Regions from separate parts of the Lentzea sp. NPDC005914 genome, predicted to be linked through region 1. Evidence: riboswitches for the same ligand, from Rfam matches in the RefSeq annotation. Region 1 holds a riboswitch; each other region holds the start of a gene.

Region 1 (9,510 bases):
CAGGTCGCAGCCCGCGAGGTCGTCGTCGGAGTCGGTCGCGGTGATGCCGGGAAGGTCTCCAGCGCCCTTCTGGGCCGCTTCGAGGGTCACGTCCTTCAGGACGACCTCGATACCGGCTTTCGCTGACACCTCGGCGATTCCAGCGCCCATCATGCCCGCGCCGAGCACGCCCAGCTTGGCCACGCGCTTGCCGGACGACGACGCGCGGCCGTTGACCTCGTTGAGGTTGAACCAGAACGCCGTGATCATGTTCTTGGAGACCTGACCGGCGGCCAGTTCCACGAAGTAGCGGCCCTCGATCTTCAGCGCCGTGTCGAAGTCGACGTAGGCACCCTCGACCGCCGCCGCCATGATCTTCTCGGGCGCAGGGTACGCGCCGTGGGACTTCTTGCGCAGCACCGCGGGCGCCGCGCCCAGGAGCCCGTAGCTGTTGGGGTCACCGAACTTCAGGTCCGGCACCCCGGCACCCTGCACGTCCCACGGCTGGACCGGCGCCGGGTTCGCCGCGATCCACGCGCGGGCTTCGGAGAGAAGCTCCTCGCGCGAGGACGCCAGCTGGTGCACGAGACCGGCCTGCAGCGCGCGTTCCGGACGAAGCTGCTTGCCCTCCATGAGCAACGGCAACGCCTTCTGCACGCCCAGCAGCCGCACCATGCGCGTGACGCCACCGCCGCCGGGCAGCAGACCCAGAGTGGCCTCGGGCAGGCCGATGCGGATGCTGTCGTCGTTCAGCACGATCCGGCGGTGCGCGGCCAGCGCGATCTCGAACCCGCCACCCAGCGCGGAGCCGTTGATCGCCGCGACGACCGGCTTGCCGAGCTTCTCCAGCCGCCGCAGCTGCGACTTGAGCTCCTCGACGCCTTCCAGCGCCTGGGAAGCGTTCTCCGGCGTGACCGCGATCAGCACGTTCAGGTCGCCACCGGCGAAGAACGTCTTCTTGGCCGACGTGATGATCACACCGGTGATCTCGTCACCTTCGAGCCTGGTGACGGCGTCGCCCATCAGCTCCTGGTACTCGGTGTTCATCACGTTGGCGGAGCCGGACATGTCCATCGTCAGGGTGACGATGCCGTCGGAGTCCTTGTCGTAGTGGAAAGGCATCCCTCAGACCCTCTCGATGATCGTCGCGATACCCATGCCGCCGCCCACGCACAGCGTGGCGAGGCCGCGGCGCAGGTCCCGGCGCTCCAGCTCGTCCAGCAGCGTGCCGAGGATCATGCAGCCGGTCGCGCCGAGCGGGTGGCCCAGCGCGATCGCGCCGCCGTTGACGTTGACCTTGTCCTCGGAGACCCCCATGTCCCGCACGAACTTCAGCACCACGGACGAGAACGCCTCGTTGACCTCGAACAGGTCGATGTCCTCGACCGACAGGCCGGCCTTGTCCAACGCCTTGCGCGCGGACGGCGCCGGCCCGGTCAGCATGATCGTCGGCTCGGTTCCCACCACCGCAACCGAAACGATCCGGGCACGCGGCGTCAGACCGAGCGAACGCCCGGCGGCCTCGGAGCCGATCAGCATCGCCGCGGCGCCGTCGACGATCTGCGACGAGTTGCCCGGCGTGTGCACGTGGTTGATGCGCTCGACGGTGGGGTAACGGTCGATCGCCACGGTGTCGTAGCCGAGGTCGCCGTGGAACTGGAAGCTCGGCTTCAGCCGGCCCAGAGATTCCACAGTGGACTCAGGGCGGATCGTCTCGTCCTCCTTCAGCACCACGGTGCCGTTCTGGTCGACCACCGGCACCACGGACCGCTCGAAGAAGCCGTTCTTCTGCGCCTCGAAGGCAAGCGCGTGCGACCGCGCGGCCCACCCGTCGACGTCCGTGCGCGAGAAGCCCTCCAGCGTCGCGATCAGGTCGGCCGACACGCCCTGCGGCACGAACGACAGGTCGAAGTTCGTCCCGGGGTCGATCGCCCACGCGCCACCGTCGGACCCCATCGGCACGCGCGACATCGACTCGACGCCGCCCGCGACGACCAGGTCCTCGAACCCGGAGGCGACCTTGGCGGCCGCGAGGTTCACCGACTCCAGGCCGGACGCGCAGAACCGGTTGAGCTGCACACCCGCCGGGCGCTGGTCCCATCCCGCGGCCAGCACGGCCGTGCGGGCGATGTCACCGCCCTGCTCGCCGAGCGGTGACACCACGCCGAACACGACGTCGTCCACCGCGGAGGTGTCGAGGGAGTTGCGTTCGGACAGCGCGCGCAGCACCCCGGCGGCGAGAGCGACGGGCTTGACGCTGTGCAGCGACCCGCGCTTCCCCTTGCCGCGCGGCGTGCGCACCGCGTCGAAGATCAAGGCTTCGCTCATGCCACCACGCTAGGCCCGGCCTCTCAAGCTGGCCATGACCGTGAAGGGTGACCGATTAGCTCACCCGGAACTCCATGTGCTCCGGCTCGTCGGAATCCACGAACCCCAGCCGCTCGTAGAGCCGCCGAGCAGGCAGGTTGTCGTCGTACACCTGCAGCCGCACGAGCGTCCAGCCCTCTGCTGCCGCCTCCGCCAGCACAGCCCTGACCAGCGCTTCTCCGACACCTCGGCCGCGGTGGGAGGGCCGCACCCACATCGAGTACAGGTACAGGCCGCTCGGCTTGCCGAAGGCACCGACGAGGCCGGCGGGATCCGGATCGAGCGCGACCAGCCGCGGGCCGTCTTCCAGCGTGCGGCGCCAGTCGGCCTCGGTGAACGCCTCCTCGCGGGCGAGCGTCGACCCGAACCCGCCGGGATCCGCGCCCAGCGCCTCCAACCGGACGTCCCGCCAGAGCTCCCAGTCGTCCGGCGTGACCTGGTGGATCTGCATATCGAGCAGTCTGGACGACGAGGGTGGGAATTTCGCTCACTTTTTCGGGCGACGGCCTGGCGCGGCGGTCATGGCGTGGATCACGGCCGGGTGGTTTCGTGGAACGCATGGCAGAGCGTCGATCGCGGTGGATGGACAGCGACCTGGACCAGTTGCGCCAGCTCGCCCGCACGTTCATGGAGAAGGAGGTCGTGCCGCACCAGGAACGCTTCGCCGAGCAGAAGCAGGTCGACCGCGACCTGTGGCGTCGCGCGGGTGACGTGGGGCTGCTGTGCCTGAGCATCCCCGAGGAGTACGGGGGCGGCGGCGGCACGTTCGCACACGAGGCCGTGCTGCTCGAGGAACAGGCGCGCGCCGGTGACAGCGCCTGGGGCAACAGCGTCCACAGCGGGATCGTCGCCCACTACCTCAACTCCTACGGGTCCGAGGAGCAGAAGCGGCGCTGGCTGCCCAAGCTCGCGTCCGGCGAGTACGTCGGCGCGATCGCCATGACCGAACCCGGCGCGGGCTCCGACCTGCAGGGCATCCGCACGAGGGCTCTCCGCGACGGTGACGAGTACGTCATCAACGGCTCGAAGACGTTCATCACGAACGGCGTGCACGCCGACCTGGTGATCGTGGTGGCCAAGACCGACCCCGCCCAGGGCGCCCAGGGCATCTCGCTGATCGTCGTGGAGAACGACATCCGGCGCGGCCGCGTGCTCGACAAGGTCGGCATGAAGGGGCAGGACACCGCCGAGCTGTTCTTCGACGACGTGCGCGTGCCCGTCGCGAACCTGCTGGGCGACCAGGAGGGCCTCGGGTTCGTGCAGCTCATGCACCAGCTGCCGCAGGAACGCCTGATCATCGGCGTCTGCTCGGTCGCGGGCATCGAGGCGGCCGTCGACGTGACGCTGAAGTACGTGAAGGAGCGCACGGCGTTCGGCAAGGAGCTGATGAAGTTCCAGAACACCCGGTTCAAGCTCGCCGAGTGCGCCACCGAGGCGGCCGTGACCAGGGCGTTCATCGACGAGTGCATCGACAAGCACCTGCGCGGCGAGCTGGACGTGCCGACGGCGGCGATGGCGAAGTGGTGGGCCAGCGACCGGCTGGGCAAGGTCGTCGACGAGTGCGTGCAGCTGTTCGGCGGCTACGGCTACATGAACGAGTACCCGATCGCACGTGCCTGGTCCGACGCCCGCGTGCAGCGGATCTTCGGCGGCACGAACGAGATCATGAAGGAAATCATCGCGAGGTCCTTGTGACTGCTACATCGAGGACAGGACCTCTGGCAGGACTTCGCGTGGTCGAGCTCGCCGGTCTCGCGCCCGCGCCGTTCGGCTGCATGGTGCTCGCGGACCTCGGCGCGGACGTGATCCAGGTGCACAAGCCCGGCAGTCACCCGACGGTCCCCGGCGACTTCCTGACCCGCAACCGGCGCTCAGTCGCGATCGACACCCGCAAGCCCGAGGGTGCCGAGCTGGTTCTTCGGTTGGTCGAACAGTCGGACGTGCTGGTCGAGGGCTTCCGGCCGGGCGTCACCGAGCGGCTGGGCATCGGTCCGGCGCAGTGCCTCGCCCGCAATCCGCGCCTTGTATATGGACGCATGACCGGCTGGGGGCAGGACGGGCCCCTGTCCGACCGTGCCGGGCACGACATCAACTACATCGCCGTCGCGGGCGCTTTGGAGCCTCTCGGACGCGCAGGCGGGCCACCGTCGTTCCCGATCAACCTGCTCGGCGACTTCGGCGGGGGAGGGCTGCTGCTGGCTCTCGGCGTGCTCGCGGCGCTGTACGAACGGGAGCGCTCCGGACGTGGCCAGGTCGTGGATGCCGCGATGGTCGACGGGGCGGCGTTGCTGACGACGTTCCTGCACGGGATGCGCAACGCGGGCATGTGGTCCGGCGGGCGCGGCGAGAACATGCTCGACGGTGGCGTGCCGTTCTACGACGTCTACGAGGCCGCGGACGGGCAGTTCGTGGCCATCGGCGCGCTGGAGGAGAAGTTCTACGCCGACCTGGTGCGCGTGCTGGGCCTGGAGGACGCACCGACGCGCAACGACCCGGCGAACTGGCCTGACCTGCGGGAACGAATCGCGGCGGCGGTGAAGACGCGGACGCGGGACGAGTGGGCTGACCTCGCGCGGGACACCGACGCGTGCCTGGCGCCGGTGCTGACGCCCGCCGAAGCGGCGCGGCACCCGTACAACGCGGCGCGGGCGACGTTCGTCGACGTCTCCGGTTCGCCGCACCCGGCGCCGGCTCCTCGCTTCGACCGGACTCCGGCGTCGGTTCCGACGCCTCCGGTAACGACCGGGATGAACACCGGGGAAGTGCTTGCCGACATAGGTGTGGCGGACGCCCGAATTATGGAACTGCGCCGGGCAGGAGTTATTGGATGAATGCTCGCGTGCGCATTAATAAGGACACGACGGGGTGACAGAGCGTGATGCCGTCGGTTCGGCATCCGGGTGAGGCTCGGTTCAACATGTCTGGTCCACGCTGTGGGATGCGAGGGAGTCCGTGTTCACCTCGTGCCCAGGACATCGGCGCTGCTGAGGCCTCTCTTTAGCCGCCATTCGGGTGACATTCCCCGTCAGCAGGCGTGCGTGGCCGGTGGATCCTGGGGGCAGTTGGGCGTGGTCGTTGTTCATCAGCCGGGTGAATGAGGGACCATGTCGGGTGACACGGGCGGTCTGCCGCCTCACCTGTGAGCGAGATGGACGGAGAGGTACCTGTGAACCTCAAGAAGGTGCTAGTGCTGGCGGTCGTCGCGCTGGTGCTGTTCCTCCTGATCACCCGGCCCGAGGAGTCCGCAGGCGCGGTCCAGACGCTCCTCGGCTGGCTGAGGCAGGGCGCGGAGTCGATCATCACCTTCATCAGGAGCCTCTTCGGGACGGCGACGCCTGTCGCCTAGTGACTCTCGGTGATCCTCGGCCATCTGCGTTGGACCGGATGGGTGGAAAGAGGCCAATCACGCACTGGTAACGGGTGTTCTGGGGATTCAGGGTCTGGCGATTGTCAGACCTACCGAATACCTTCCGCTGCAATGGCCGATCCCCGACCGACGAGGAGGCACATATGGTCGAGGACTCCGGGGTCCACGAGCTGTTGCAGCAGTGGGCGGCTGAACGGTCTGATGACGCAGAGATGCAGGAGGTGAACCGGATCAAGAACGCGTGGCTCGCTGAGGCTCCCCCCTCGGCGCCAGGCATCCCCGCACAGCGGGGCGGCAGGGGCGGGCCCTCGCGTGGCTTGGTCAAGGTCGACTCGGCGGATCCGGCCTACGTGGCCGCGATGCGCAAGCGGGCGCCGGAGGCACCCGAGGCACTGCTCGCCGCCGCGGCGAGCTACTGGCAGCTGGTTGGCGATGTCGCCGAGGCCGAGCAGTGGTGGGACGCGGGCATCAGCCCGTTGGACCAGCGCGCGCTCGACTATCGCGCGGCGGGTCTGAGCCCTGCCGACCTCGGGCGGCGCCTGGGACCGATGACGGTTCTCCAGCACCTTCGCCGCGGTTCCGCCGCAGCCTGGTGTGTCGCACGTCTGCAGAGGCAGCGCCGGGACGGCGTGGCGTAGTAGAGGGAACGGGCTGTCGGAGGCGGCAGCCCTGTATCCATGCGTTCCAAGTAGTGTGGAGGCCGTGCGCGGCCTCCTTACACCCCAGCGAGTGTTGATCGGGTTTGCCTGTCTGGTGGCCCTGATCGCCTGTTGCGGGCTCGCGTACTGGCAGTGGCAGCGCTTCGAGTCCGCCAGCGGCACGTTCCAGAATCTCGGTTACGTGCTCCAGTGGCCGCTCTTCGGCCTCTTCCCGGCCTTCATGGTGTGGCGTTTCCGCCGTTTGGCGCGCCAGCGTCGTGACGAGGTTCTCTCCGCACCGGAGCCGGTTGCGGCCGCCGCGAAGCCGATGACTACCGTTGACGCCGTCAAACCCGCGCCTGTCGAGCACTTCGACGATCCTGAAGACGCGGAGCTCGCGGCCTACAACCGCATGCTCGCGGACCTCAACGCGCGGGACGGTCGTTGAGCGAAGGCGGGCTGATGAAGGGTGCGTTGACCCGGTTCCGGGTCATGGCTTACGTGGTCGGTGTCTTCCTGCTGCTCCTGTGCGTGGCGATGGTGCTCAAGTACGCCGCGGACATGGGTCAGTTCATGAAGGTCGTCGGGCCGATCCACGGCTTTCTCTACGCCATTTACCTGGTCATTTCCGTCGACCTGGCGCTGAAGCTGCGCTGGTCGATCAAGGGCACCGCCCTCGTGCTGCTCGCCGGGACGATCCCGTTCCTGTCGTTCTGGGCTGAGCGCAAGGTGGTCGAGAAGACTGCGCAGGGCGTGCCGCTGTGACGTTTGGCCTGCTAGCGTCTGGGGCTACCAACTGAACACGGCCGTCGATGTCGCGCGGGAGAGCTCACTTGAGTGTGAGCGCCGAAGGAGCAACTCCTCCCCGGAATCTCTCAGGTACAGGTACCGCACGACGAAGGCAACTCTGAAAAGCAGGCCCATCGGCCTCGCCCACGGTGCAAGTCGCGTGCTGCGCGGCGAAGCTCTCAGGCTCATGACAGAGGGGGAGGCTCGCTCTGGTGAGGAGTCTCCGATGGACCGTGTCATTCTTCTGTTGCCTCAGCCGGCCCAGGCCGGCTCTTCGGCGCACCCTGGAGGAGCGTTCTGATGTCCCGCCTCACGCCTCTGAACGCCGAGCACGAGCAGCTCGGCGCGATGTTCACCGACTTCGCGGGCTGGCGGATGCCGCTGCGCTACTCCAGCGAGCTCGCCGAGCACCACGCGGTGCGCACCACCGCGGGCCTGTTCGACCTCACGCACATGGGTGAGATCGTGCTGACCGGACCCCAGGCCGGCGAGGCGCTCGACTACGCGCTGGTCGGCCACATCTCGGCGCTGGCCGTCGGCAAGGCTCGCTACACGATGATCACGCAGGCCGACGGCGGCGTGATCGATGACCTGATCGTGTACAGGTTGGGCGACGAGGAGTTCATGGTCGTCGCCAACGCCTCCAACGCCGCTGTGGTGGCTGACGCTCTGGTCGAGCGCGCCGCCGGGTTCGACACCGTCGTCACCGACAAGTCGACCGACTACGCGTTGATCGCGATCCAGGGCCCGAAGTCGGTCGAGATCCTGTCCGGACTCACCGACACCGACCTGTCGGCCGTGAAGTACTACGCCTCCTACCCGTCCACCGTGGCAGGTGTCGACGCGCTGCTCGCCCGCACCGGGTACACGGGCGAGGAGGGCTTCGAGCTCTTCGTGGCGCCGTCCGACGCCTCGGCCGTCTGGGCCGCGCTGCTGGAGGCGGGCGAGGCGCACGAGCTCAAGCCGTGCGGTCTCGGCTGCCGCGACACGTTGCGTCTCGAAGCCGGAATGCCCTTGTACGGCAACGAGCTGACCACGTCGCTGACGCCGTACCACGCTGGTCTCGGCCGCGTCGTGAAGCTCGACAAGCCGGGCGACTTCGTGGGCCGCGACGCGCTGACGAAGGTCTCGGAGTCCGATGTGGACTCGGTCCTGGTCGGACTGAAGACCCCCGAGCGCCGCGCCCCGCGGCACGGTTACGCGGTGCTGAACGGCGACGAGGTCGTCGGCGAGGTCACGTCGGGCGCGCTGTCGCCGACGCTCGGCTACTCGGTCGCCATGGCGTACGTGACTCGGGCCAGTGCCGAACCCGGCACCCCTCTGCTGGTGGACGTCCGCGGCAAGAAGCAGCCGGTCGAGGTCGTCGCACTTCCGTTCTACAAGCGCGCCAAGTAGGGAGATCTTCCAGATGTCCGACCAGTTCAACGCCTCCCTCGCGGAGTACGACCCCGAGGTCGCCGAGGCCGTCGCGGCCGAGCTGGCGCGCCAGCAGGGCACTCTCGAGATGATCGCCTCGGAGAACTTCACGCCCGTCTCGGTGCTGCAGGCACAGGGTTCGGTGCTGACCAACAAGTACGCCGAGGGCTACCCCGGCCGCCGCTACTACGGCGGCTGCGAGCACGTCGACGTCGTCGAGCGCCTGGCCATCGAGCGCATCAAGTCGTTGTTCGGCGCCGGTTTCGCCAACGTCCAGCCGCACTCGGGCGCGCAGGCCAACGCCGCCGCGATGTTCGCGCTGCTGCAGCCCGGCGACACGATCCTCGGCCTCGACCTCGCGCACGGCGGTCACCTCACGCACGGCATGCGCATCAACTTCTCCGGCAAGCTCTACAACGTCGTGCCGTACCACGTGTCCGACTCGGACGGCCGCGTCGACATGGCCGAGGTCGAGCGCCTGGCGCAGGAGCACCGCCCGAAGCTGATCGTCGCCGGCTGGTCCGCGTACCCGCGCCAGCTGGACTTCGCCGAGTTCCGCCGCATCGCGGACTCGGTCGAGGCCTACCTGATGGTCGACATGGCGCACTTCGCGGGCCTCGTCGCCGCGGGCCTGCACCCGTCGCCCGTGCCCCACGCGCACGTGACGACGACCACGACCCACAAGACCCTGGGCGGTCCCCGTGGCGGTGTGATCCTCTCGAACGAGGCGGACATCGCCAAGAAGATCAACTCCGCGGTCTTCCCCGGCCAGCAGGGCGGCCCGCTGGAGCACGTGATCGCCGCCAAGGCCGTGGCGTTCAAGCACGCCGCCTCGCCGGAGTTCGCCGACCGCCAGCGCCGCACGCTGGAAGGCTCGAAGATCCTGGCCGAGCGCCTGTCACAGCCGGACGTGGCCGCCGCGGGCGTGAAGGTCCTCACCGGCGGCACGGACGT
Region 2 (9,510 bases), on a different contig from region 1:
CCCCCGCAGCGTTGATCGCGTGCGGGGGCCTCATTCATTCAGTTGGTCTTAGATGACGGTCTCCAGCGGCGTGTGCGCGAGGCCGGTCGCCTCGGCCACCGGGCCGTTGGTCAGCTGGCCGGCGTGGACGTTGAGGCCCAGGGCCAACGAACGGTCGTCCTTCAGCGCCTGCGTCCAGCCCTTGTCGGCCAGCGCGACCGCGTAGGGCAGCGTCACGTTGGTGAGCGCGTAGGTCGAGGTGCGCGGGACGGCGCCCGGCATGTTCGCCACGCAGTAGAAGACCGAGTTGTGGACGTCGTAGGTCGGCTCGGCGTGCGTGGTGGGACGCGAGTCCTCGAAGCAGCCGCCCTGGTCGATGGCGATGTCGACGAGCACGGAGCCCGGCTTCATGTCGGCGACCAGCGCGTTGGAGACCAGCTTCGGGGCCGCGGCACCAGGGACCAGCACGGCGCCGATGACCAGGTCGGCCTCGCGGACGGCCTGCTCGATCGCGAACGAGTTGGACGCCAGCGTGCGCAGCCGGCCCTGGAACTGGGCGTCGATCTGGCGCAGGCGGTCGACGTTGGTGTCGAGGATCTGCACGTCCGCGCCCATGCCGACGGCGATGGTGGCGGCGTTGATGCCCGCCACGCCGCCGCCGATCACGACCACGCGGGCCGGGGCGACACCGGGGACGCCGCCGGGCAGCACGCCGCGGCCGCCGGAGGGCTTCATCAGGGAGAACGCGCCGACCTGCGGGGCCAGGCGGCCCGCGACCTCGGACATCGGGGCCAGCAGCGGCAGCGAACGGTTCGGGAGCTGCACGGTCTCGTAGGCGATGGCCGTGGTGCCGGACGCCAGCAGGGCCTCGGTCAGCGGCTTGTCGGCGGCGAGGTGCAGGTACGTGAAGAGGGTCTGACCGGAGCGCAGACGCGGGTACTCGACCGCGATCGGCTCCTTGACCTTGAGGACCAGGTCGCCCTCGGCCCACACGTCGTCGGCGGACGCGAGGATCTTGGCGCCGGCCGCGAGGTACTCCTCGTCGGTGATGGCCGAGCCCAGTCCGGCGCCCTGCTCGACGAAGACGTCGTGGCCGCGGCTGGTCAGTTCGTGCGCACCGGCAGGGGTGAGAGCGACGCGGTACTCGTGGTTCTTGATCTCGCGGGGAACTGCGATCCGCACGATGACTCCTCCGTTCGGGCTGGCCTCTGTCTCACAATGTGAGGCAGTCGGAAGGTCATGTCACCGTGCGGATCGCACTATCCGGTCACTGTCCGGTTGTTCTGCTAGGACAAAGCGGCCTTGAACACCCATGCGTGCCGGCCAACGCCCTGTGGCACGTCGACCACCAGTTTTCCACCCGATCGGGTCCATTTCAGGGGCCTGTCATGACCCAGCAACGTGATCTTGTCGCCGTCCTTGAGCGGCACTGGAGCGTCGACCACGAGCTGTGACCCCGGCTGGACCAACGAGGTGATGTAGAACGCTTCGTTCGGCTTCACCGTGAACCGCAGGTCACCTTGCTGAGCCATCCGCGACCAGTACGTCGTGCCGTAGATCGACTCGCCGTTGGTGCGCAGCCACGCCCCCGTCTCACGCAGTCGCTGCTGCATGATCTCGGGGATCGAGCCGTCCGCGCGCGGGCCGATGTCCAGCAGGAAGTTGCCGTTCTTGGACGTCGTGTCGACGAGCGTGTGGATCACCTCGTCCGCGGTCATGTACATCGAGTCCGGCGTCGCCCGGTTCCACCCGTACGAACGCGGGTCCAGGCCGCGCGAGGCCTCCCACTTCTTCACCACGGTGTTCGGGTACGTCGCGTACTCCGGCGTCGTGTAGTCGTGGGTCGGGATGCCGCACCGGTCGTCGACCGTCACGTCCTTGGGCACGGCCCGGTTCTTGGCCTTGTTGAAGTAGTCCGCCATCACGCGCCGCGAGTCGTTCGCACCACCGATGTCGCACCAGATGACGTCGGGGTCGTACCCGTCGACCAGTTCGGTCATCTGCGGCCCCTGGTAGTCCTTCACGAAGTCGCGCCCGGCCTGATAGCCGGTGTAGGGCTCGGCAGCGCCCGTGTACGGGTTCCGCGGAGCGTGACCGGTCCACGGGCTGTCCGGGTTGAACCACTCCGGCATCGAGAAGTAGAGCCCGTTCTTCAGGCCAGGCGTGTACTTCCGCGACGCGTCGAACAGTTCCTTCACCAGGTCGCGACGAGGACCGAGATCAACGGAGTCGCGGCCGGACACCTTCGAGTCCCACAACGCGAAACCCTCGTGGTGCTTGGAGGTCAGCACGTAGTACTTCGCGCCGGCCTCTTCGAAGAGCTTCACCCACTCGCGAGGGTCGAACTTCGAGGCCGTGAACTGCTGGATGAACTGGTCGTACGAGAAGTCCTTCCCGTACGTCGCCGCGTGGTAGGCGTTCACCGCGTTGTTCGGGTCCTGCATCCACTGCCAGTACCACTCCGCGTACTGCTCACCGGGCGGCGACCAGGCGGGCACCGAGTAGAGCCCCCAGTGGATGAAGATCCCGAACTTGGCGTCGTCGAACCAGTACGGCGACTCGTGGGCGGCCAGCGAGGCGTCGTTCGCCTGGTAGTCCGCGACACCCAGCGTGAACCTGGCGTTCTGCGACGCCGAGGCCTTCGCGGAGGAAGCGACGACCTTCCCGTCGAACGTGCCGGTCCGGTACGCGTGGATGCCGATCCGCACGCGAGCTTCCTCACCGGGCGCGAGCCGCTTCACCAGCGCCGGCTGCAGCGTCACCAGACCCAGCCCCTCGGCGCGCACCCAGATGTTCGAGACCCACTGGTCGCCGAGGTTCACGACGGTGGCCTCGACGGTCTGCCCGCCCAGCCGGGGCAGCTTGGTCGTGCTGCGCGCGGCACGGACCGCGAGCACCGAGCCCTTGGCCACCGGCTGCAACGACAGCGCGAACACGTGCAGCGAGGACTTGCCCTCCACCGCCGGGTTCGTGACCGGCAGCGTGACCCCGACCGCCTCCTTCTGAGGATCCGCCCAGACCTGGGAGGTCCCGATCGACACGGGGTGCTGGTCGGTGCCACCGGGCGAGTAGCGGAACGGCGCGGAGATCGGACCACTGCCCGCGTACCAGTCCGGTCCGCTCACGGCACCTGTCGTGGTCGATCCGTCCGCGTAGTGCACGGTGGCGGTCCCGCCGGCCGCCCCGTACGAGGACGCCACGAGGAAGTGCAGAGTCAGGTAGCGCCCGTGCGGCAGGTCGATCCGCTGCCCCAGCGCGACCGCGTTGTTGTTCTTGGCCTGTGAATTTCCCGGGAAGAGGTACGGCACTCCATCGGCGTTGACCTGCCCGGACGGCAGCCCCTCCGCAGGGAACGCGTAGCCGGAACCGTCGAAGTTGCCGGTCCGGTCCGACGCGGTGTCGATGCCGTCGTTGTCGAAGTACTGGGTGAGGGGAACTGTGATCGGAGCTGGTGCCTCCGCAGCCGATGCAGCGGGGACAGGGGTAAGGACCAGCGAGGCGAGCAGCGCGGCGATGAACGCTTTCCTCATGAGACCTCCGATGTCTGCCTCACCACACCATGGCAGCGCTCTCGCCGATGTCAACCATCTCGCGTTGACACTTGGCGGGGGACGCACATAGCGTTCGCCTGGTCTCGAAGGACTCAAAACTGAACATCGGCCGTGGTGTCCTCTGGTCCAACCAGGGCGGCACCGAAACCCGAGCGGGAGAGACCTCGACGAAGCAGTCGAGGCGCCGAAGGGGCAAGCTCCCGCACACTCTCAGGCAGCAAGACCGCTCGGGGTAGGCAACTCTGCACGGCGGAGGGGGTAGTCACCTGACCGAGCCGTCCCAGCCAGAGGAGTCGCCGTGGAGTTCCCCGAGAACCTGCTCTACACCGTCGAGCACGAGTGGGTCGACTGGACGCCGGGTACCCAGGACCCGCTGACCTGCGGAATCACCTCCTACGCCGCGGACGCCCTCGGTGACATCGTCTTCGTCCAGCTTCCCGAGGTCGGCGCCAAGGTCGTCTCGAACGCCGTCTGCGGCGAGCTCGAGTCCACCAAGTCGGTCAGCGACCTGTTCTCCCCGGTGACCGGCGAGGTGATCGAGGTCAACGGCGCGGTCGTGGACGACCCGGCCGTCATCAACAACGACCCGTACGGCGCCGGCTGGCTGTTCAGGGTGCGGGTCGAGTCCGCGGAGAACCTGCTCACGGCGGCCAAGTACGCCGAGCTCACCACAGACTGACGTGCCGAACCCCACCGCGAAGGACTGATCAGTGGCGATCAGCGTTTTCGACCTCTTCTCCGTCGGCATCGGACCGTCCAGCTCCCACACGGTCGGTCCGATGCGCGCCGCTGCGATGTTCGTCGAGAAGCTCGGGGCACGGGTGTCCGAAGTGGACCGCGTGCACGTCGAGCTCTTCGGCTCGCTCGGTGCGACCGGGCACGGCCACGGCAGCCCCAAGGCCGTGTTCCTGGGCCTCGAAGGCAACCTCCCCGAGGAAGTCGACCCAACGATCGCGGCCGCCCGTGTCGAGGAGATCGTCACCGGCCGACGCCTGAAGCTCGGCGGTGCGCACGAGATCGACTTCGTGCACGACCGCGACCTCGTCATGCACCGCCGCAAGTCGCTTCCGTTGCACCCCAACGGGATGAGCTTCGAGGCGTACAAGGGTGACGAGTCCGTCGAGCACGCCGTCTACTACTCGATCGGCGGCGGCTTCGTCGTCGACGAGAACGCTTCGGGCACGGACCGGATCAAGCCGGACACCACCCCGCTGCCGCACCCGTTCCTGACCGGCGACCAGCTGCTCGCGCGGTGCCGGGAGACGGGCATGTCGATCAGCGAGATCATGATGGCCAACGAGCTGTCGTGGCGGACCGAAGACGAGATCCGCCAAGGACTTCTGCACATCTGGCACGTGATGCAGGAGTGCGTCGAGCGCGGCTGCACCGAGCACGGCGTCCTGCCCGGCGGCCTCAAGGTCCGCCGTCGCGCCGCCGAGATGCGCAAGCGTCTGGAGGGCGAGCACTTCGTCACGGACCCGTTGCGGGTCATGGACTGGGTGACGCTCTTCGCGTTGGCGGTCAACGAGGAGAACGCGGCGGGCGGCCGTGTCGTCACCGCACCGACCAACGGCGCGGCCGGCATCGTGCCCGCGGTCCTGCACTACTACACGAGGTTCGTGCCGGGAGCCAACGACGACGGCGTCGTCAGGTTCCTGCTCACGGCGGCCGCGATCGGCGTGCTGTTCAAGGAGAACGCCTCGATCTCCGGTGCCGAGGTCGGCTGCCAGGGCGAGGTCGGCTCGGCGTGTTCGATGGCCGCCGGCGGTCTCGCCGAGGTCCTCGGCGGCACCCCGGAACAGGTCGAGAACGCGGCCGAGATCGCCATGGAGCACAACCTGGGCCTCACCTGCGACCCGATCGGCGGCCTGGTGCAGATCCCGTGCATCGAACGCAACGCCGTCGCGTCGATCAAGGCGATCACCGCGGTGCGCATGGCGTTGCGCGGCGACGGCTCGCACTTCGTGTCGCTGGACAAGGTCATCAAGACCATGCGCGACACCGGCAAGGACATGTCGGTGAAGTACAAGGAGACCGCGCGCGGCGGCCTTGCCGTGAACGTCATCGAGTGTTAGTCGAACCGGGCGTACGTCTCAATTGCCCCATGGGTACTTTCGAGACGTCCGCCCGGTGTCACACTCGGACTTTGTGGCCATCGCCTACGATCCGCTGAACTCGCTGCACCTCGCGAACCCGTACCCGCTCTTCGTGCACCTGAGAGCGTCCGAACCGGTGTTCTTCAGCGAGGAGAACGGCTACTGGGTCGTCAGCCGGTACGAGAACGTCGTGGAAGTGCTGAGAGATCCGAGCTTCGTCGCGCGGTCCCACAACCTCGATCCCCAGGTGCGCAAAGCACTTCAGGCCACCTTCTCGCCCCGCCGCATGACCGAGCTGGAACCGCTGGTCCGCGACTACGCCGACCGGCTCATCGACGGCTTCCCCGGCCTCGGCTACGGCGACTTCGTGCAGCTGTTCGCCGACCCGTTCCCCGCGATGGTGATGCGCCTCGCGATCGGAACCCTGTCACCGGAAGAGCAGAAACCGCTGGCGGACTTCGACATGACGGTCAACGTGCTGGCGCTCGGCATGCGCTCGCTGCTCGCCGGCCGTCGCGAGCCCTGGATCGGCATCGTCGACGATCCCGCCACGATCCCGTCCGTCATCGAGGAGCTGCTGCGCTACGAAGGCCCGATCGTGAGCCTTTTCCGTTACGCCACCGAGAACGCGGAGATCGGGGGACATCCGGTACCGGCGGGGGCTCAGGTGCAGTTGCTGCTGGCGGCGGCGAACCGCGACGAGGCCGTCTACCACTGCCCGGAGTCGTTCGACCCGTCCCGGCAGATGCCGACGGTCCACCTGTCGCTGGGGGCCGGTGCGCACTTCTGCGTCGGCGCGCCCCTCGCCCGGATGCAAACCCGCGTGGCCCTGGAGCAACTGTCGTCCCGGTTGCCGGGACTGCGGCTCGCGCCGGGCCAGGAGGTCACGTTCCGGCCGGACCTGCGCACCCGCGTGCCGGCCGGTTTGATCGTGGAGTGGTGAGCCCTAGTTGCGGGCGTCGTACGCGCGCTGCGCCTCGAGCACGTCCGGCATGCGCGCCTCGAGCAGGAGGATCAGCGACAGCAACCGCTCCGCCGTCTCGCGGCCGAGCGGCGTGAGGCTGTAGTCGACGCGCGGCGGGTTCGTCGGCTGCGCGTCGCGGTGCACCAGCCCGTCCCGCTCCAGCGCGTGCAGCGTCTGGGACAGCATCTTCTCGCTGACCCCGTCGACCCGGCGGCGCAGCTCGTTGAACCGCAGCGGACCGTTGAGGAGCGCGCTCATCGTGAGGCTGCCCCACTTGCCGGTCACGTGCTCCAGCGTCGGACGTGACGGGCACGCCTTGGCGAACACGTTGTACTCCATGCGGCCCAGGATACCTGGTAGCAGCGCTTACGAAAAGAAAGTGTGAGGTTTTGAGGGCCCGCACACGGGATGTGTGCGGGCCCTCACTCAGAACGGCCAGTCGGCGTTCTGACCTGCTTCGAGCAGCGGAACCATCCGGAAGGTCGCGTCCGTCAGGCCGCCGAACTCGTGCCTGTTGGCCTTGCCGGTCGCGTACGCCGCGTTCTGGTACCCGCCCAGGTTGAAGCCGTAGATCGGTACGTGCCGCGGCACGGCCTCCGAGACGCCCTGGCCCCAGTGGCCGCCCATCGTCTGCATGTCCGAGACGATGAACACGCGATCGTGACCCCGGTAGCTGCGCTGCAGCGACCCGGCGATGTCGGTGCCGTGCCCGACCTCGCCGATCCGCTTCAGGAACTGGTCGACCGTGCGGATCACGGACGCCCCGCACGCGATGTCGTGCCGGAACGTGCCGTCCGCGAAGCCGACCACGTCGACCTGCTCACCCTTGGCTCCCAGTGCGACGCCGAACACCGCCGCGGCCTTGGCCGGGGTGACCTTCGACTTCGCCGAGATCGTGCCGTGGGTCATCGACGCCGAGGTGTCGACGAGGATCAGCGACCGGCCCGGCAGTGCGGGCAGGTTGCGCAGCGACGCCTGCAACGCCTGGTCCAGGGCGTGGCCCCAGCGCAGGCTCGGCGCCGCCTCGTACGCCGACAGGAACCGGAACGGGAACTGCCGCGAGCGTGCGACCTGGCCGGGGTCGGCCAGCCGTGCCGCGACAGCCGCCGCGACGTCGTCGGACATCCCGGCCTCGTCGAAGTTCCTGAGGTTGCGGAGAAGCGCCATGTACCCCATCGACGGCGCGAGCGCCTCCCACACCTCGCGAGTCAGCGGACCCTGCAGCCACCCGGCCACGGCCTCCCACGTCATCCCGGCGCGCCGGAGCACGTCCACCGCGTCCGGACGCTCGAAGAGCGCCCGCCGCTGCTCGACCGGCCACGCCATGAGCTCACGACGTGCCGCGACCACGCGCAGCTGCTCCGGAACCGCGACGTCACCGTCACGGCGCCGGTCCAGCAAGTACCCGAACAGCGCGCCCTGCCAGTCGGCGGCGGGCGAGGGGTGCACGAGGTTCAGCACGTCGGCCATGCGGAAGCCGCGGGCGTCGCTGTCCCACTTGAGGACGGCGCGCTCGTCGTAGAGCCGCTTGACGGCGTCGGCGATACCGCGCTTGACCGGCTTCGGCACGCGCCGGCCGTTCGTGCCGGTCCAGTAGGCGAGCAGTTCGCCCGGCTCGTCGGCGCGCAGCAGCACGGAGTCGATCACGGCACGGTTGGTCACGCCCGCGTCCGAGGGGTCGAGGAGCCGCGCGAGCACGAACTCGGCCGCGCCGACGAGTGACGCGGTGCGCATGTTCGCCTCGCCGCGCAGCCACTTCAGCAGGCGCGCGGTCCACTCGGGATCCGTGAGTGCGGCCTTGTGGACGAGGCTCGCGAACCGGGTGTCGCGCTGACCGCCGGACTCGTAGAAGGTGTGCTCGCCGCCCATGTTCGACACGGCGAGCAGGAACAGCTCGGACTTGGTGTCGCGGGCGTAACCGTCGCCGCCCTCGTAGGTGAGAGCGGTCGGTGCCGGCGCCGTGGCGACCGGGCTGGTGCCCGCCGGACGTGCGCGGAAAATGTTGAACTTCGCCATCGGCTCTTCCCCCTCAGGACAAAAGAAAGGGGAGCCCACAAGCCTCACACGTGTCCGAGATCAAGGTCGCGGAAGGTACACAGCTGCTCTGCCAGACTGAGCTACAGCCGCAATGGCTGGCAGGATTCGAACCTGCGACCCGCCCATTTCAGATGGAAGTAACCCTCTGCTTCGCACCGGACACATGTGAAGTTGTGCGCTCCCGAGATCAATCCGCAGAAGGTTTTGATGCCTTGTCAGGGCATTTCCGTGAAAGGGAAGTAACCCTCTGCTTCGCACCGGGTGCGATATCTATGCAACCACACCGCGCCAGCGATTTAGTTCCGGCTGATGTGGAGTTGTGGGGCGCCCGAGATCAAGTCGCGGAAGGTGACGTGCTCACCGAAGTGAGCGAGACCGGCCGAGGCCGGCCTCAGGAGTTGAACCTGAGTGATCACCGGAAGTAACCCTCCGCTACGCACCGGGCGCACACTCATACAACCACACCGCGCCAGCGATTTTCCTAGGGCGCCGCCTTCACAAGACGGCGCAGCAGGTAGAACAGCCCGACGGTCAACAGGAAACCGACCGCGCTGATCATCACGATCTGCTCGACGGTGTCCGCCTGTGAGCCCGCGAACACGTAGGCGGCACAAATCGGGACGGTGCCGACGAGCGTGTACAACATGAAGGTCCGGAACGACACCCGTGACACCCCGGCGGACACGGACACGGTTTCGGCCATCATCGGAATGCCGCGTGCCACCCCGAAGAACCAGGGCCCGAACTGGCGGCCCCAGCGGCGCATTTCCGTTAGTTCCTCAATGGTTACAACGCGGCGAACCAACCACGGACCGGCAAAGCGTCCGAGCGCGTATCCTGCGGCAGAGGAACCCAGGGACCCGACGATCGCGAGTGCCAGCCC
Region 3 (9,510 bases), on a different contig from region 1:
AGCCGTTTGCGGTCGTGGCCTGCCTCGGCCATCGCCTCGACGACCGAGTCCTTGATCTCGTGGGCGGTCTCCGCCATCGTTCGCACGTTCGATCAGTCGGAAGTTGATCAGAGAGCGTTACGAACTTTCGTTGTACCACAACGTTTCCACGTGACCCGGCCCGAAAACGCCGAAGGGGCGCACCCCCGAGTGCGCCCCTTCGGAGTACCGGATCAGCTGCCGTACGCCGAGAGCGGCGGGCAGGAGCAGACCAGGTTGCGGTCGCCCTTGGCGCCGTCGATGCGGCGGACCGGCGGCCAGATCTTCGGAGCACCGGTACCGGCCGGGTAGACGGCCTCCTCGCGGGTGTACGGGTGGTTCCACTCGCCGACGGTCACGCACGCGGCGGTGTGCGGGGCGTTGCGCAGCGGGTTGTCCTCGACGGACCACTCGCCGGCGCCGACGCGGTCGATCTCGCGCTTGATGGCGATCATGGCGTCGATGAACCTGTCGATCTCGGCCAGGTCCTCGGACTCGGTCGGCTCGACCATCAGCGTGCCGGCGACGGGGAACGACATCGTCGGCGCGTGCAGGCCGTAATCCGCGAGGCGCTTGGCCACGTCGTCCACCGTCACGCCGGTCGCCTTGGTGATCGGACGCAGGTCGAGGATGCACTCGTGGGCCACGAAGCCGCCCTCACCCGTGTAGAGCACCGGGTAGTGCTCGTCCAACCGCCGGGCAACGTAGTTCGCGGCGGCCACGGCGGTCAGGGTCGCGCGGCGCAGGCCGTCGCCGCCCATCATGCGCACGTACGCCCACGAGATCGGCAGGATCGACGCGGAACCCCAGGGGGCCGCGCTGATCGGCCCGACACCCGTGGCGGGACCGGCGGTGGGCTGCAGCGGGTGGTTCGGCAGGAACGGCGCGAGGTGCGAGCGGACGCCGATCGGGCCGACGCCGGGGCCGCCACCGCCGTGCGGGATGCAGAACGTCTTGTGCAGGTTCAGGTGCGAGACGTCCGAGCCGAACTTCCCGTAGCGCGCCAAGCCGATCAACGCGTTGAGGTTCGCGCCGTCGACGTACACCTGGCCGCCCGCGTCGTGGACCAGGCCGCAGACCTCGCTGACCGTGTCCTCGTACACGCCGTGCGTGGACGGGTAGGTGATCATGATCGCGGCGAGGTCGTCCGCGTGTTCGGCGACCGTCGAACGCAGGTGGCCCATGTCGATGTTGCCCTTGTCGTCGCACTTCACGACGACGACGCGCATACCGGCCATGACGGCGGACGCGGCGTTCGTGCCGTGCGCGGACGACGGGATCAGGCAGACGTCACGGTCGGCGTTGCCGTTCGCGCGGTGGTACGCGCGGATCGCGAGCAGACCCGCGAACTCGCCCTGCGAACCGGCGTTGGGCTGCAACGACACCGCGTCGTAGCCGGTGACCTCGGCGAGCCACGCCTCCAGGTCGGAGACGATCTTCAGCAGTCCGGCGGCGTCCTCGACGGGCGCGAACGGGTGCAGCGTCGAGAACTCCGGCCACGTGATGGACTCCATCTCCGCGGTCGCGTTCAGCTTCATCGTGCAGGAGCCGAGCGGGATCATGCTGCGGTCCAGCGCGACGTCCTTGTCGGACAACGCACGCAGGTAACGCAGCAGCGCGGTCTCGGAGCGGTGGGCGTGGAAGACCGGGTGGGTCAGGTAGTCCGACGTGCGGCGCAGGTCGGCCGGGATGCCGTCCGCGGTGTCGGCGTCGATGGCGTCCACATCGGATCCAGTGACACCGAAGGCTTCCCACACCGCGACGAGGTGCGCGCGCGTCGTCTTCTCGTCGCAAGCGATTGCCACGACGTCGGCGTCGACCAGACGCAGGTTGATGCCGAACGAACGCGCCTTCTCGACAACAGAAGCGGCCTGGCCCTCGACACGAACCTGGACGGTGTCGAAGAACTCGCCGTGCACGACGTCCAGGCCGGCCTCGCACAGGCCGGTGGCGAGCACGGTGGCCATGCGGTGCACACGGGTCGCGATCGCGCGCAGGCCATCGGGACCGTGGTAGACGGCGTACATGGACGCGATCACGGCCAGCAGCACCTGCGCGGTGCAGATGTTCGACGTGGCCTTCTCGCGGCGGATGTGCTGCTCACGAGTCTGCAGCGCGAGGCGGTAGGCCAGCGAGCCGTCGGAGTCGACCGAGACGCCCACGAGACGGCCGGGCAGCTGACGCTCCAGGCCGGACCGGACCGCCATGTAGCCGGCGTGCGGGCCACCGAACCCGATCGGCACACCGAAGCGCTGCGTGGTGCCGACGACGACGTCCGCGCCGATCTCACCCGGCGCGCGCAGCAACGTGAGGGAGAGCAGGTCCGCGACGACGACGGCCTGCGCGCCCGCGTCGTGGATCTCCTCGATGAGGGCCTTCTGGTCGCGCACCACACCGGACGCGCCGGGGTACGAGAGCAGCACGCCGTAGAAGTCGCCGCCCAGGCCGAGCCCCTCGATGCCCTGCGACAGGTCGGCGACCACGATCTCGATGCCCAGCGGCTCGGCGCGCGTCTCGATGACGGCCAGCGTCTGCGGCAACGTGTCGGCGTCGACGACGAACTTGTTCGACTTGGAGCGACCGGCGCGGCGCACCAGGGTCATCGCCTCGGCGGCGGCGGTCGACTCGTCCAGCATGGACGCGTTCGCCACCGGCAGGCCGGTCAGGTCGCCGACCATGGTCTGGAAGTTCAGCAGCGCCTCGAGACGGCCCTGGGAGATCTCCGGCTGGTACGGCGTGTAGGCCGTGTACCAGGCGGGCGACTCCAGCACGTTGCGCAGGATGACGCCCGGCGTGACGGTGTCGTAGTAGCCGAGACCGATCATCTGCGTCATCGGCCGGTTCTGGGAAGCCAGCTCACGAAGCTCGGCCAGCGCCTCGGTCTCGGTCGCCGGAGCCGGCAGGTCGAGCACGAGGTCGCGCTCGTGAATGGACGACGGCACCGCGTGCTGCGCCAGCTCCTCCAGCGATCCGACGCCGATGACGTCGAGGATGCGCGCGAGCTCCGCCGGGCGCGGGCCGACGTGGCGGTCGGCGAACGGGGTGCCGTGCTCGAGAGCGGCGAGCGGAATGCGGTCCTGCGTCATCAAACGCCTCCGGGGGCTGCGGGCACACGTGTCCTGGTGCCCTCCCCGCTCTGTCCGTACCCGTCACGGGCGCCTGAGAGGTTCACCCCGGTGTGACATGGGGCTTTCACCGTCGGCGGGACCCTTGCGGGTCCACTTTCCAGAGGCGTCTCGCTCACGCGGTCCTGGATGCCTGAGAGGTTCCCGGGGAGGGACTTGCTCCTTCGGCGCCGGGCTCGAAACCCGGTCTCTCCCGCCTGAGTTCAGCGACTACCCGCGAAGAATACCCGCAGGCAGCCCACGTAGTCGCTACGGGCGCGACCAATGTCTCAACCGAACTTCAGCCCGTCGCGCGCTCCCGGCGCCTGCGCGTCAGCTCGTCCTCGGTCATGGGAGCGATCTCCACCCCGTCGGCCCGCTCGGCCGGGAACTCGTGAATCGTCCCCGAGATCTCCCGCATGGCACCGGAAACCGCGATCCCGAACACGCCCTGACCGCCCTGCAGCAGATCCACGACCTCTTCCGGCGAGGTGCACTCGTAGACGGTCGTCCCGTCCGAGAAGAGCGTGATCTTCGCCAGGTCCTGCACGCCGCGGCGCCGCAGGTGGTCGACCGCGACCCGGATGTTCTGCAACGAGACCCCGGTGTCCAGCAACCGCTTCACGACCTTCAGAACCAGGATGTCCTTGAAGGAGTACAACCGCTGACTTCCGGACCCGTGAGCCATCCGTATCGTCGGAGCGACGAGTCCGGTCCTGGCCCAGTAGTCGAGCTGCCGGTATGTGATGCCCGCGATCTGACACGCCGCGGGACCCCGGTAGCCGACGAGTTCGTCCGGCAGCGAGGAGTCCGGGAACAGCTCACCCTGCTGCCCGGATTCGGCCCGCACGGGCGCTTCCTCGACCACGCCTGCCTCCCCTCGGAACGGCCACGAAACTCATGGCCGTCAAGCCGCCGCGTCAGCTCACGCAAACCGGCGACGTCCACTCGAGTTCGACGGTAAGACCGCTCAGAGGGCAGGTCAACGCGACGCGCGGGGAGGATCGACCCTCAACCTGAGGTGGAGAGTCACACCGTCACCCGATGCGGGACGTTCAGGTGACGTTTAGTGATCGTTTAGCGAGCAAATCGAGCGGAAAGTAGCCCAAAAGAGCGACACACCAAGGCGCTACGACGGTTCCAAACGAGACAGACAGCGACACAACGCAAAACTCAGCTGTCGGCGCCCCTGGTGTGCCTACGTGTCCGCTCCGCGGAAGTCCTCCGGCGAGACCGAGTCGAGGAACTCGCGGAACTTCTCGACCTCGTCCTCCTGCTCGTCGGGGATGATCAGGCCGGCCTCGGCCAGCACCGACTCCTCGGCGTGGATCGGCACACCGACGCGCAACGCCAGCGCCACCGAGTCCGAGGGCCGCGCGGAGACCCGCACGTCGCCGTCGAACACGAGCTCGGCGAAGAAGGTGCCCTCCTGCAGGTCCGTGATCCGGACCTGTTCGAGGTTGCGACCCAGCGCCCCGATGACGTCCTTGAGCAGGTCGTGCGTCAACGGACGGGCCGGACGAACACCCTGCTGTTCGAGTGCGATGGCCGTGGCCTCGACGGAGCCGATCCAGATCGGCAGGTACCGCTCGCCCTCGGTTTCGCGCAGAAGAAGGATCGGCTGGTTCTGGGGCAGCTCCACCCGCACGCCGACGACACGCATCTCGCTCATCGGGCCTCGCCTCCCTCTATGTCGTTCGGGAGTACCCGGTTTCACACCCGAGCATCCCCCGGCGTACGTCTTCGACGCTACCCGCCAAGCGGGCCGTGTGCTCAATTGTTGCGGGCAGATCGTGATCAAGACTGCACTGCCGCCGGACAGATCACGATTGCCGCAAGCCCGCTCTTACCAACAACGTGTGCAACGAGGTGAACAGGTCAGCCAATTCCCGGACCGTCTCGGGATCTGAGAACGACTTCAGCGCAACCACCTCGTGGTCCGCCGCAGCGCGAACCGCGCGCAGGTGCTCGCGCTCGACGCCGAGTCCGGTCATCGTCCGGATCGTGCGGAGCGCGGTGATGTCCTCGGCGGTGAAACGGCCGTGGGGACCGGCGCGCAACAGACCGTCGCGCTCCAGCTGGGACAGCTGTTCAGCGCCGATTCCGGTCTGGGTCAGCAGATCCACCCGCGACACCGCGGTGGAGTCCACAGGGGTGGCGTCGAGCTGCTCGCGGATCACCTTGAGCGGCAGGTATCTGTCGCGTTGTGCGGACAGCACGAAACGCAGCCTCTCGACGTCCGCCGCGGAGAACTGGCGGTAGCCGGAGGCCGTGCGTGCCGGGCGGACCAGCCCCTCCGCTTCCAGGAAGCGGATCTTGGAGATGGTGACCTCGGGGAACTCGGGGCGGAGCTGCGAGAGCACCGCCCCGATGCTCAGTCCCCCACGTTGTGGCCGCCCGGCCGTCACGCGTCAGGCTCCCGCGGAGCCAGGACCCGTCAGGAAGACGAGGCGGAACTTGCCGATCTGGACCTCGTCACCGTTCGCGAGAACGGCCTGGTCGACCGGCTCGCGGTTGACGTAGGTGCCGTTGAGGCTGCCGACGTCGATGACGACGAACTCGCCGCTCTCCCGGCGGAACTCGGCGTGGCGGCGCGAGACCGTCACGTCGTCCAGGAAGATGTCGCTGTCGGGGTGGCGCCCCGCGCTCGTCGTGTCGCGGTCCAGCAAGAACCGGGAACCGGCGTTCGGGCCGCGCTTCACCACGAGCAGCGCGGAACCGGCGGGAAGTGCGTCTACACCGGCAACAGCCGGCTCCTGGGCGGGCGCCTCGGCGCCGCCCTCCATCTCCTGGAGGAAGTCCGCCCGGAAGACGGAGGTCCGCTCCGGGGACTGCTCCGGCGGAACGCCTGGGCCGTCGTTCGTGCTCACCTGAGCTCTCCTCCTGCTGCTGGATCCGTCACTTCCGGTAAAACCTATCGCGTTCGGGTCGCCACCCGAGGAGCGGCTCCCCTTCCGGCCGAAGATCCGGCGAAAGATCGACGTCACTCCTTCTCCACCAACGCCTTGTAAGCGTCCGCGTCGAGCAGGCCTTCCAGCGCGTCCGCGTCGTTCAGGCGGATCTCCACCATCCAGCCCTCGCCGTAAGGATCGGTGTTCACCGAGTCCGGCGTCTGCACCAACGCGTCGTTGATGGCGACGATCTCGCCGTCGAGCGGCGAGTAGAGGTCGGACACGCTCTTGGTCGACTCGACCTCGCCGAACGTGTCGCCCGCGGCGACGGTGTGGCCCACCTCGGGCAGCTGGACGAAGACGACGTCACCGAGCTGTTCCTGGGCGTAGTCGGTGATGCCGACGCGCACGGTGTTCTCGCCGGTGCTGGCGACCCACTCGTGCTCCTCGGTGTAGCGAAGCTCCTCGGGAATCAACTGACTGCGCTCCTCGTGCTGAACCTGTATGGGGTGATCTTTTCACGCGGCCTTGCCGGGAGTGACCCGCAGGGCCAGGAAGAACTGGTAGACGTACAACAACGCCGACCACAGGTAGAGCGCCCCGCCCCAGGCCGTGAACGCGTAAGCGAACGGCTGAGCGATCTGCGCCCACGTCGAATCCCCCTGCGCGAGAAGCAGCAGGGGGAACGCGTACAGCAGGTTGAAAGTCGCGGCCTTGCCCAAATAGGTGACATCGAACGGGCCCCAGCCCCGTTGCCTCAGTATCAGCAGGCAGACGCCGACGACGAGCTCCCGGCCCACGAGCACGAGAGCGATCCACAGCGGGACGATGTCCCTGATCACGAACGCCAGCAGCGTGCAGAACACGTAGAGGCGGTCGGCGGCGGGATCGAGCAGCGCGCCCAGGTTGCTCATCTGGTCGAGCCAGCGCGCGAGCTTGCCGTCCAGCCAGTCGGAAAGCCCCGCGAAGACGAGGACGAGCAGCGCCCAGCCGTCCGCGCGGGGTCCGAGCAACAGGTACAGGAAGAGCGGAACACCGGCCAGCCGCAACACGCTGAGCAGGTTCGGAATCGTCAGCAGGCGATCAGCCGGATCACGCACACCCGCACTCTAAACGAGTGACTGCGCAGGGGCTGCCGGATGGCCTCACGGCACGCTGTGCGACTGGTTGCGGGTGGCGGTGAAGTTACCGCGATGTTGCAGAAGCTTTCAGGCTGTCTTGAAGAGCGTCCAGCCTCGGCGCTGCATCTCGGCGCCGGAGATGGCGTGCGGGCGGCCCCGGTCGTCCCGGCCGACCCAGCGAGCGCGAAGACCCTCGAGCACATACGCGTGGCCCCGGCTCCACACAACGCTGCAAGGCGTGGTGGGCAGCCCACAGGACTCAGGCGCAGTTGCCTCGTGTGGCTGGATCTCCATGGCGGTTCTCATTTCAGTCCCTCCGTGACATCAGGGATGTCGCGCACCGGGGCTCCGGCGTTATCCCTGAGAACGAATTCTGGCCGACTGTGGTTCAGAACACGTGTCCTGTTTGGGTCCTTAGCGTTAACTGGATCAATCGGCGCGCCGAGCTGTTCGGGCCCGAAGTGCGACGGATGAACGGGTGCTTGCCTGTGCAACCGTTCGTCGTACGCCGGTGACCGCACGTCGTCCACTTCCGTTCGGCAGGGCATAACCTCATCGGGTGGACCAGGTGAAATTCGGTGGCGAACTCATATCCCGGCTGATGGAGCACCTGTGCGAACGACTGCAGGGATGCCGCGGCGTAGGGCTCAGCGTGTGGCCGGACGGTGCGGTGCTCAGGGCCGTCGGCGTCGCGCGCGAGTTGGACCGGGCACAGGTGGACGGGAGTGAAGGGCCGCTCGTCGAGGCGTCGCGCGACGAACGGCAGGTAACCGGCACCATCGGTGGGCTCCACGTGGTCGCCGTGCCGGGAAGCTGGGGCGACGGCGGTCCAGTCGTGCTGACCGTCTACCTGGACCACTCGCCGCATCCCGACGACCTCAAGGCCATCGAGGAGATCGAGCCGCTCGTCGCGACCGCGGCCGCGGTGGTGGAGTTCTGCGCGGGAGAGGTGCTCAGGGCCGACCAGATGGTGCGGATGGTGCAGCACCGGCGCTACATCGAGCAGGCCAAGGGGCTGCTCATGGGAGCGAGACCCTGCACGCCGGGCGACGCGTTCGAACTGCTCGTGCGGGCCAGCCAGCACGCCAACGTGAAGCTGCGGGACGTCTCGATGGCACTGGTCCTGGTGGCCAGCGGGGAGATCGAGGACGCCGACGACATGACGATGCCTCCACCGATCGCCTACGACACCGCGCGGCGGCTGTGGGCGGCGGTGAACGTGTGAGTCCGCACGTTTGAGATTCCGCCGGTACGGGTAAGAAAGCCTCGACCTGTCCTGGGTCCGGTCTCTCCCGTACGGTGAGGCCGCAGCGGTTGAGCCAGCAGCCGCGTTGGGGCCGCTGCGGTAGCGGCTCCCTGGGTGCGAGAGGGAGAACATCGGTGACTGTGCAGGACCCGCGAGCTGAGCAGACCATCGCACTGTCGGCCAGCCAGCCGGCGGCCGGTGTCACGGTGCTCGCCGTGTCCGGCGAGGTCGACATGGTGTCCGCGCCCGCGTTGCGCGACGCCTTGGTCAACGGCCTGGCCGACGGCGGCACCTTCGTGGTGAACATGACCGGTGTGACGTTCCTCGGCTCCGCCGGTCTGGCGGTGCTGGTGGAGGCCGCCCGGTTGGCGCCACAACATTCCGCGGCCCTCAAGGTCGTGGCCACCGCACGGGCCGTGACGCGGCCTCTCGAGGCCACGGGACTGGGCGAGGTGTTCAGCGTGCACGAGTCCGTGGACGCTGCGGTCAGCGCCTGACGAACGGCTTTCAACGCATCTGGACGGTGAGGCGGTTTCCTGCCGCCTCCAGCGCTTCGTTGACCGCGTGGAGCGCGTGCTGGACCCCGGCCGTCGTCTCACCGAGCTCGGTGAGGTCGACGGTCAACGGCACGGTGCCCCCGCGCGCCGCCGTGATGAGTGTGCGGCGCAGTGACGGTCCGGCCTCCGCGGGCACGTTGCCCCGGACGACGGCGACGACACCGGAGGAGGTCTCGTGGACGTGCACCTCGCAATCGGGCACCGCCTGCGGTCCGAGCGCCACCGGCGTACGGGCGCGGCGCAGTCGCACGGTCGTGCCTCTCGCCGTGCGGTCGATCACGACCTCGTCCACGCTCTCCCGCATGAGCAGAAGACCTCGGCCGCGCGTGGTGAGCGCGGGCGGCGGGACGCGCCACTGGCCGTGGTCGCTGACATCTATGTCGACCGTGCCGTCCTCCTCGATCTGCGCGCGCACCTCGATGGTGCCGCGCGCCGGGGTGGGATAGGCGTGTTCGACCGAGTTGTTGACCGCTTCACTGACTGCGAGAACGACGTCGCTCGCCTCGTCCTCGCCGAAACCGCTGCCCTGCAGCCACTCGCGGAGTTGGTGCCGCACCGGCGCCACCTCGTGTG

The links. Region 1 has a riboswitch for glycine ahead of gcvT (glycine cleavage system aminomethyltransferase GcvT). Riboswitches for the same ligand answer to the same signal wherever they lie in the genome.
Region 2: it holds a riboswitch for glycine, as region 1 does, so the genes downstream of both, gcvH (glycine cleavage system protein GcvH) here and gcvT (glycine cleavage system aminomethyltransferase GcvT) in region 1, are expected to answer to the same signal.
Region 3: it holds a riboswitch for glycine, as region 1 does, so the genes downstream of both, gcvP (aminomethyl-transferring glycine dehydrogenase) here and gcvT (glycine cleavage system aminomethyltransferase GcvT) in region 1, are expected to answer to the same signal.

The regions. Positions count from the first base shown of each region.
Region 1 covers NZ_JBEXVQ010000022.1:137,508-147,017, reverse strand. The annotation lists gene ABZ345_RS28875 (3-hydroxyacyl-CoA dehydrogenase NAD-binding domain-containing protein) at 1-1,101, opposite strand, end outside; gene ABZ345_RS28870 (acetyl-CoA C-acetyltransferase) at 1,105-2,307, opposite strand; gene ABZ345_RS28865 (GNAT family N-acetyltransferase) at 2,363-2,797, opposite strand; gene ABZ345_RS28860 (acyl-CoA dehydrogenase family protein) at 2,905-4,041, shown strand; gene ABZ345_RS28855 (CaiB/BaiF CoA-transferase family protein) at 4,038-5,177, shown strand; gene ABZ345_RS28850 (hypothetical protein) at 5,495-5,692, shown strand; gene ABZ345_RS28845 (helix-turn-helix transcriptional regulator) at 5,857-6,351, shown strand; gene ABZ345_RS28840 (hypothetical protein) at 6,467-6,799, shown strand; gene ABZ345_RS28835 (DUF3817 domain-containing protein) at 6,814-7,116, shown strand; glycine riboswitch at 7,162-7,252, shown strand; glycine riboswitch at 7,253-7,344, shown strand; gene gcvT (glycine cleavage system aminomethyltransferase GcvT) at 7,441-8,535, shown strand; gene glyA (serine hydroxymethyltransferase) at 8,549-9,510, shown strand, end outside.
Region 2 covers NZ_JBEXVQ010000014.1:9,648-19,157, reverse strand. The annotation lists gene ald (alanine dehydrogenase) at 49-1,161, opposite strand; gene ABZ345_RS20650 (alpha-L-fucosidase) at 1,266-3,509, opposite strand; glycine riboswitch at 3,674-3,766, shown strand; gene gcvH (glycine cleavage system protein GcvH) at 3,829-4,209, shown strand; gene ABZ345_RS20640 (L-serine ammonia-lyase) at 4,241-5,605, shown strand; gene ABZ345_RS20635 (cytochrome P450) at 5,679-6,569, shown strand; gene ABZ345_RS20630 (helix-turn-helix domain-containing protein) at 6,573-6,929, opposite strand; gene ABZ345_RS20625 (TROVE domain-containing protein) at 7,017-8,606, opposite strand; gene ABZ345_RS20620 (VTT domain-containing protein) at 9,109-9,510, opposite strand, start outside.
Region 3 covers NZ_JBEXVQ010000017.1:150,674-160,183, reverse strand. The annotation lists gene ABZ345_RS24590 (hypothetical protein) at 1-77, opposite strand, end outside; gene gcvP (aminomethyl-transferring glycine dehydrogenase) at 213-3,104, opposite strand; glycine riboswitch at 3,254-3,349, opposite strand; gene ABZ345_RS24580 (MerR family transcriptional regulator) at 3,424-3,990, opposite strand; gene ABZ345_RS24575 (bifunctional nuclease family protein) at 4,321-4,794, opposite strand; gene ABZ345_RS24570 (MerR family transcriptional regulator) at 4,946-5,500, opposite strand; gene garA (glycogen accumulation regulator GarA) at 5,534-5,992, opposite strand; gene gcvH (glycine cleavage system protein GcvH) at 6,106-6,489, opposite strand; gene ABZ345_RS24555 (CDP-alcohol phosphatidyltransferase family protein) at 6,532-7,113, opposite strand; gene ABZ345_RS24550 (ANTAR domain-containing protein) at 7,694-8,359, shown strand; gene ABZ345_RS24545 (STAS domain-containing protein) at 8,515-8,877, shown strand; gene ABZ345_RS24540 (ATP-binding protein) at 8,888-9,510, opposite strand, start outside.